Linked DNA regions of Euzebya rosea. The protein of the gene in region 2 interacts with the protein of the main gene of each other region in a pairwise test. Links are inferred from orthologs where the notes say so. Each region holds a gene or a part of one and is shown on either strand. Other genes may lie near its edges. The genes, in order: CUC05_RS19805 and lpdA.

Region 1 (3,253 bases), on a different replicon or contig from region 2:
CCCAGCAGGTCCTCGAACCCGTCCAGCATCCACGCGATCACCGTGTCGGGGCCCGCGGCGATGTCGATCTCACCGGTGGACTCGGCCAGCAGCGTCCCGGACAGGTCGGCGATCGCGAGGCGTGCGCGGGTGACGTCGAGATCGGCGACGAGCACCACGCCGGCCTCGCTGTTGAACGCCAGCGTCTGCGGTGGTCGACCGCCGGTGCTCGGAGCCTCACCCGCCTCGTAGACGAACCCGCCACCGAGGAGTGACTCGACCCGCTGGGACACCGTTGCCCGCGAGAGACCGGTCAGGCGCACGAGCTCCGCGCGGGTCCGTGCCCGACCGTCCCGTATGAGCGTGAGCACCTCCCCGGCCGTGTTGACCGTCGTGTTCACGTCCATGGCGATCCCTCGTACTTCCGGTCGGTCCATGACGGACTTAGTTCATTGGTTGACTGATGTCAGGAGGTTGTCCAGCATAACGCGCGACCCTCCGACCGTGCCCATGTCAACACGCGAACGCGCCGAGGGACGTCAGGCGCGGATCAGCGGAGCGTAGGCCAGGACAAGGCGCTTCTCGCCGGTCTCGGCGAAGTCGATGACGGCTTCCTCCTCACCCGGCATGCCGGTCATCTCCACGATGCGGCCCTTGCCGAACCGGGTGTGCATGACCCAGTCCCCTGCCTTGAACTCGGGCCCGTCGTCGTCCTCCTCGACCCGGCGGTGGTACTGCGTCTTCACCCCGGCCATGGACAGGGCGCGACGCGACGGTCCCCCCCGATCGGTGGAGCGGTCCTCGACCAGCTCAGCGGGGATCTCGCCGAGGAAACGGCTGGGCGGGTTGGACTGCGACCCGCCGAACAACGTCCGCGCCCAGGCCGACGTCACGTACAGCCGCTTCTCCGCGCGGGTCATGCCGACGTAGGCCAGCCGCCGCTCCTCCTCGATCTCGTCGGGCTCCGACAGGGTTCGGCTGTGGGGGAAGACGCCCTCCTCGAGGCCGACGAGGAAGACGACGGGGAACTCCAGGCCCTTGGCGTTGTGCAGGGTCATCAACGTCACGCGTGCCGACTCGTCGGTCAGGTCGTCCTCGGCGTTGACCAGCTGCACCCGTTCGAGGAACTCGGGCAGCGTCGCGTCGGGGGTCAGCGACAGCAGGTCCTCGGCGACGCCCTCGAGCTCGGCCAGGTTCTCCAGCCGTGCCTCGGCCTCGGGGCTGCGCTCGGCCTCGAGCTCGGCGATGTAGCCGGACTCCGCCAGCACCTTCTCCAGCAGGGCCCGTGGGGTGAGCTCCTCCTCGATCCATGCGGTGCGCATCCGGTCGAGGAACGCCACGAACCCCTCGACGGCCCCGACCGCGCGGGTGGGCACGCCGTTGATGGCGCCCACCTGGCGGCAGGCCTCGATCAGCGTCGTGCCGGTGGTCGCGGCGTAGCCGGTCAGCGCCTCCTGGGTCTTCTTGCCGATCCCGCGCCGGGGGACGTTGAGGATGCGGCCCGCGGCGACGTCGTCCCCGGGGTTGACCAGCACGGTCAGGTAGGCCAGGGCGTCCTTGACCTCCTTGCGGTCGTAGAAGCGCGTCGAGCCGATCACCTGGTACGGCTGGCCGACCCGCAGCATGACCTCCTCCATCACGCGGGACTGGGCGTTGGTCCGGTAGAAGACCGCGCAGTCGGCACCGCGGTAGGTGCCCTCGGCGGTCAGCTTGCGGATCTCCTCGGCGACGAACGCGGCCTCGTCGTGCTCGTTCTCTGCGGTGTAGCGGATGATCCGGTCGCCGGCGCCTGCCTCGGTCCACAGGTCCTTGGCGACCCGCTGGGAGTTGTTGGCGATGACGGCGTTTGCCGCGTCGAGCACGGTCTGGGTGGACCGGTAGTTGCGGTCCAGCACGATCGTCGTCGCGTCGGGGAAGTCGTTCTCGAAGTCCAGCAGGTTGCGGATGTCCGCACCGCGGAAGGCGTAGATCGACTGGTCGGAGTCGCCGACGACCGTGATGTTGCGGTGCTGGTCGGCCAGCATCTGCACCAGCTTGTACTGGGCGTGGTTGGTGTCCTGCCACTCGTCGACCAGGACGTGCTGGAACTGCCGCTGGTAGCGCTGCAGGGTGTCGTCGAACAGCTGGAAGATCTCCACGGTCTTGACCAGCAGGTCGTCGAAGTCCATGGCCGAGGCCGCGTGGAGCCTGGCCTGGTAGCCCTTGTAGACCTCGGCAACCTGCGTGGTCCACCAGTCCTCGGCCTGCGAGGCGTAGGTCTCGAAGTCGATCAGCTCGTTCTTGGCCGCCGAGATCGCCGACAGCGCGGCCCGGACGGGGATCTTCTTGGTGTCCAGGCCAATGTCGCTGATGACCCGGGAGACGACCCGGCCGGAGTCGCTGGTGTCGTAGATCGTGAAGTGCTTGGCGTAGCCCAGGCGAGGGGCCTCGGTGCGCAGCAGGCGGGCACAGGCGGAGTGGAACGTCTGCACCCACATGCCACCCCAGCGACGCTTGGTCGGCTGGCCCTGCTCGTCGCGGCTGATCCCCACCAGGTCGTCGCCGACCAGGCGACCGACGCGGTCCTTCATCTCACCCGCGGCCTTGTTGGTGAAGGTGATCGCGAGGATCTCCAGCGGGTGCGCACCGTCGCCGATCAGGCGGGCGATGCGGTGGGTCAGGACACGGGTCTTCCCCGACCCGGCCCCGGCCACGACGAGCAGCGGACCGCCGTCGTGCATCACGGCGTCCTTCTGCTGTGGGTTGAGTCCGTCGAGGTGCAGGCTGGGAGTCGTCACGGTGAGGTCATGGTACGGGGTGCCCGTGACACCGCCCGGGGCCGAATGCTGGCCGGCCGACACGATCCGATACCCTCCACGTCGACGAAGACGGCGCGGGCATCCCCGGTCGTCACGCCCCGCACGGCGGGGCGCACACCGAGCCACCCACTCCCGAGGAACACGATCACCCATGGCCGGCGCAATCCCCGTTCAGACCCAGGAAGACATCGTCCCCCCGACGCCCAAGCCGATCGGCTACCGCCTCGCCGGCGTCCTGCTCGCCCCCGGTGTCGCCGCGACGATGCACCTCGTCCTCACCGGCCCCTTCGGCCTGTCGATGTCGCCCGGCCTGATGACCACCACCCTGGCGGCCCTCGCGATCGGCCTGGTCGGCTGGATCGCCGTGATGCTGCTCGAGCAGGGTCTCGGCAAGGACAGGGGTCGGAAGATCTGGATGGCGGTCGCCTTCGGCGCGCTGGCCGCCGCGATCCTGGCCATCATCCCGACAGACGGGA
Region 2 (3,277 bases):
CGTCCCCGTCATCAAGAACGCCCAGGACATGAACATCATCGACCTGGCGAAGACGCTCAACGAGATGGCCGACAAGGCCCGCGCCGGCAAGCTGACCCCCAGCGACATGAGCGGTGGCACGTTCACCATCTCCAACTACGGCGCGTTCGGCGTCGACGGTGGCGACATGGTGATCAACCACCCGGAAGCCGCGATCCTCGGCACCGGCCGGATCGCCGACAAGCCGTGGGTCGTCGACGGCGAGCTGGCGGTCCGCAAGACCATCACCTACTCCATCGCCTTCGACCACCGGATCATCGACGGTGGCGAGGGTGCCGGCTTCATCCGCTACCTCGCCGACATGACCGAGAATCCCACCCTCCTCACCGCGGCGCTGTGACGCGCGCCGTCACCGACGGGCTGTAGTCCGCATGGGCCGCAGCATGCCGGCGACCAGCCTCTCCGAGGAGCTGGCGCAGGTCGACGAGAACTGGTCGCCCCGACGGGTGGCCCGCTTCAACGGGCAGGAGGTCAGCGTCGCCCGCATCCACGGCGAGTTCGACTGGCACGTCCACTCCGACACCGACGAGGTCTTCCTCTGCATCTCCGGCGAGCTGGTCCTGCAGATCCGCTACGCCACGGGTGTGGAGGAGATCCACCTCGCCGCCGGTGACCTCCACGTCGTCCCCAAGGGTGTGACCCACCGGCCGATCGCCGAGGACCCGGCCGAGATCGTGCTGCTCGAGAAGGCCGGCACGGTCAACACGGGCGACTGACGCCCGTCCGGCCGACGAACGAACACGAAGGAACACGAGCAATGACCGAATCCGACAGCACCCACGACGTCATCGTCCTCGGCGGCGGGCCCGGTGGGTACGGCGTGGCCCTGCGCGCCGCCGTCCGCGGGTTGAACGTCGCGATGGTCGAGGCCGACAAGGTCGGTGGCACCTGCCTGCACTGGGGCTGCATCCCTTCCAAGGCCATGCTCCACGTGGGCAGCGTCCTGGACGAGGCCCGTGAAGCCGACCGGTTCGGCATCGACCTGACCGTCGCCGGGCTGGACGTCGCCAAGCTGGGGGCGTTCCGCGAGTCGGTCCAGACGCAGCTGTACAAGGGCCTCGAGGGGCTCGTGAAGTCGCGGAAGATCGACCTCGTCACCGGCTGGGGCAGCGTCGGCGCCGACGGGAAGTCCGTCACCGTGTCCGGCGGCGAGCGCGACGGCGAGGTCCTGCGCGCCGACAACGTCGTCATCGCCGTGGGCTCCTCGGTCCGGTCCCTGCCCGGGATCGAGATCGACGGCGACGTCGTCATCACCTCCGACGAGGCCACCAAGCTGGCGCGGGTGCCCGAGAAGGCGCTCGTCATCGGCTCGGGTGCGGTCGGCCTGGAGTTCGCGTCGCTGTTCAGGTCCCTGGGTGCGGAGGAGGTCGTCGTCGTCGAGGCGCTGGACCGCATCGCCCCGCTGGAGGACGAGGACCTGTCCAAGTCCCTCGCCCGGGCCTACCGCAAGCGCGGCATCACCACCATCGCCGGGACCGTCGCGTCGTCGGTCACCGTGTCGGAGGGCCCCAAGGGCAAGGCCGCCACGGTGAGCCTCGCCAACGGTGACGCCCACGTGGTCGACACCGTCCTGGTGGCCGTCGGCCGTGCGCCGCGGACCGCCGGGATCGGGCTGGAGGACCTCGGGATCCTCGACGAGCGGGGCTACGTCGTCGCCGACGAGTACGGCCGCACCGCGGTCGACGGCGTCTGGGCCGTCGGCGACATCCTGCCGCCGCCGGCGCTCGCCCTGGCCCATGCCGGGTTCGCCGAGGGGTTCAACGTCGCCGACCAGATCGCCGGTCACACCGTCGTCCCGGTCGACTACGCCCAGGTCCCGCGGGTGACCTACTGCACGCCGGAGGTGTCGTCGGTCGGCCTGACCGAGGCCCAGGCGGTCGAGCGGTACGGCAAGGACGCCGTCTCCTCCTCCAAGTACACCTTCAAGGGCAACGCCAAGGGCATCATCCACCAGTCCGACGGCTTCGTGAAGACCGTCGTCGGTGGGCCGGAGGGGGCCGTGCTGGGTGTCCACATCATCGGGCCGCACGCCACCGACCTGATCGCCGAGGCCCAGCTGATCACCGCATGGGGTGCCCTGCCCGAGGAGGTCGGCGCGCTGGTCCACCCCCACCCGACGCTGGCCGAGGCGATGGGCGAGGCCCACATGGCCGCGGCCGACCTGCCGTTCCACACCCACTGACCCGTCCACACCCCTGACCGCGCGGCCGGTCAGCTGGGCCAGCCGAGCGGCGGGCGCCAGATGGCCACGTCGACGGTCGGGCCCGCCTCGGTGTACCCGCCCCAGATGACGAGCTCGCTGCCCGTCCACGCGGCGACGGCGTTGACGCGGGGGCGGTCGACGTCCAGCACCTCCCACGCGTAGCCAGCCGGGTCCCACGACAGGAACGCCGAGGAGGGGTAGCCGCCGTACAGCAGCACGTGCTCGCCAGCCGTCGCGGTGGCCCAGCCGTACAGCGACGTCCGCGGATCGTCGACGCCGGGGAGCGGGGAGAGGGGTTCCCAGCTCCTGACCGCCGGACGGATCGACCCGAACCAGGGCGCGTCGTCGGCGGTCCTCCCGGCCACGACGAGGTCGCTGCGGGAGGTCCACACGCCGGCGAGCGGCGCCACCAGCCCCGGGAACGGCGCGACCCGCCACACATCGTTGGCTGGGTCGAACGTGGCCGCGAACGACGACGCCCGCTCCCGCTCGCCCCAGACCAGCACCGTCCCCGCCGGGTGCATGCCTGTCGCCTGCAGGGCGATCACCCGGGTGTCCCGACGACGGCCGCCCCCGTCGCCCGGCAGGGTGTCGTCCAGGACGAGGGGAGGGAGCATCCGCCAGGTGAGGGTGGCCCAGTCCAGCAGGGCAGCGCCGACGGCGGGCTGCACCGTCCCCGGCGCCTGACCACGCGGCGGCGCGGTCGCCCACAGGAGCACGAGCTCGGTTCCCGTCCACGCGACGGCGTCCACGCTCGGGACGGCCGCGGGTGGGTCGGTCACGTCGGTCCAGGTGCCGTCGGTCGGGTCGAGCACGTCCACGCGAGCGCACGGCATCGGCGCGTCACACGACGGCTCGCGGCCGACGACGGCGATCCGCTGTGTCCACTGGTCCCTGCCGGACGGGGTCGGGTCGTCCAGGTACCCCTCGATGAGCAGCACCTGCCGTCCGTCCGCCCGTCCGTCGGGGTGCGCGGGCAGGGGGCGCCACGACCGTCGCCACGGGTCGAAGGCAGCCACGTCGTCCTCGAAGCCG

The links.
Region 1: the proteins of lpdA (region 2) and CUC05_RS19805 interact in binary tests that used the Escherichia coli proteins (3 or more experiments, as listed by UniProt). The link is inferred for Euzebya rosea from one-to-one orthologs.

The regions. Positions count from the first base shown.
Region 1 is NZ_PGDQ01000016.1:129,945-133,197, forward strand. Bases 138-3,074 are described here. They hold CUC05_RS19805 (ATP-dependent helicase), read right to left. Parts: upstream 2,757-3,074; coding sequence 519-2,756; downstream 138-518. Other genes in these bases: CUC05_RS19800 (ROK family transcriptional regulator), read right to left, coding at 138-386; CUC05_RS19810 (DUF6069 family protein), read left to right, coding at 2,929-3,074. In the rest of the region: more of CUC05_RS19800, read right to left, coding at 1-137; more of CUC05_RS19810, read left to right, coding at 3,075-3,253. UniProt on the Escherichia coli protein: A helicase with DNA-dependent ATPase activity. Unwinds DNA duplexes with 3'-5' polarity. Translocates on single-stranded DNA with 3'-5' polarity. Initiates unwinding more efficiently from a nicked substrate than double-stranded DNA.
Region 2 is NZ_PGDQ01000023.1:21,797-25,073, reverse strand. What follows is about bases 48-3,008. They hold lpdA (dihydrolipoyl dehydrogenase), read left to right. Parts: upstream 48-796; coding sequence 797-2,221; downstream 2,222-3,008. Other genes in these bases: CUC05_RS22435 (Kelch repeat-containing protein), read right to left, coding at 2,251-3,008; CUC05_RS22445 (cupin domain-containing protein), read left to right, coding at 411-755; CUC05_RS22450 (dihydrolipoamide acetyltransferase family protein), read left to right, coding at 48-379. Also shown: more of CUC05_RS22450, read left to right, coding at 1-47; more of CUC05_RS22435, read right to left, coding at 3,009-3,277. UniProt on the Escherichia coli protein: Lipoamide dehydrogenase is a component of the glycine cleavage system as well as of the alpha-ketoacid dehydrogenase complexes.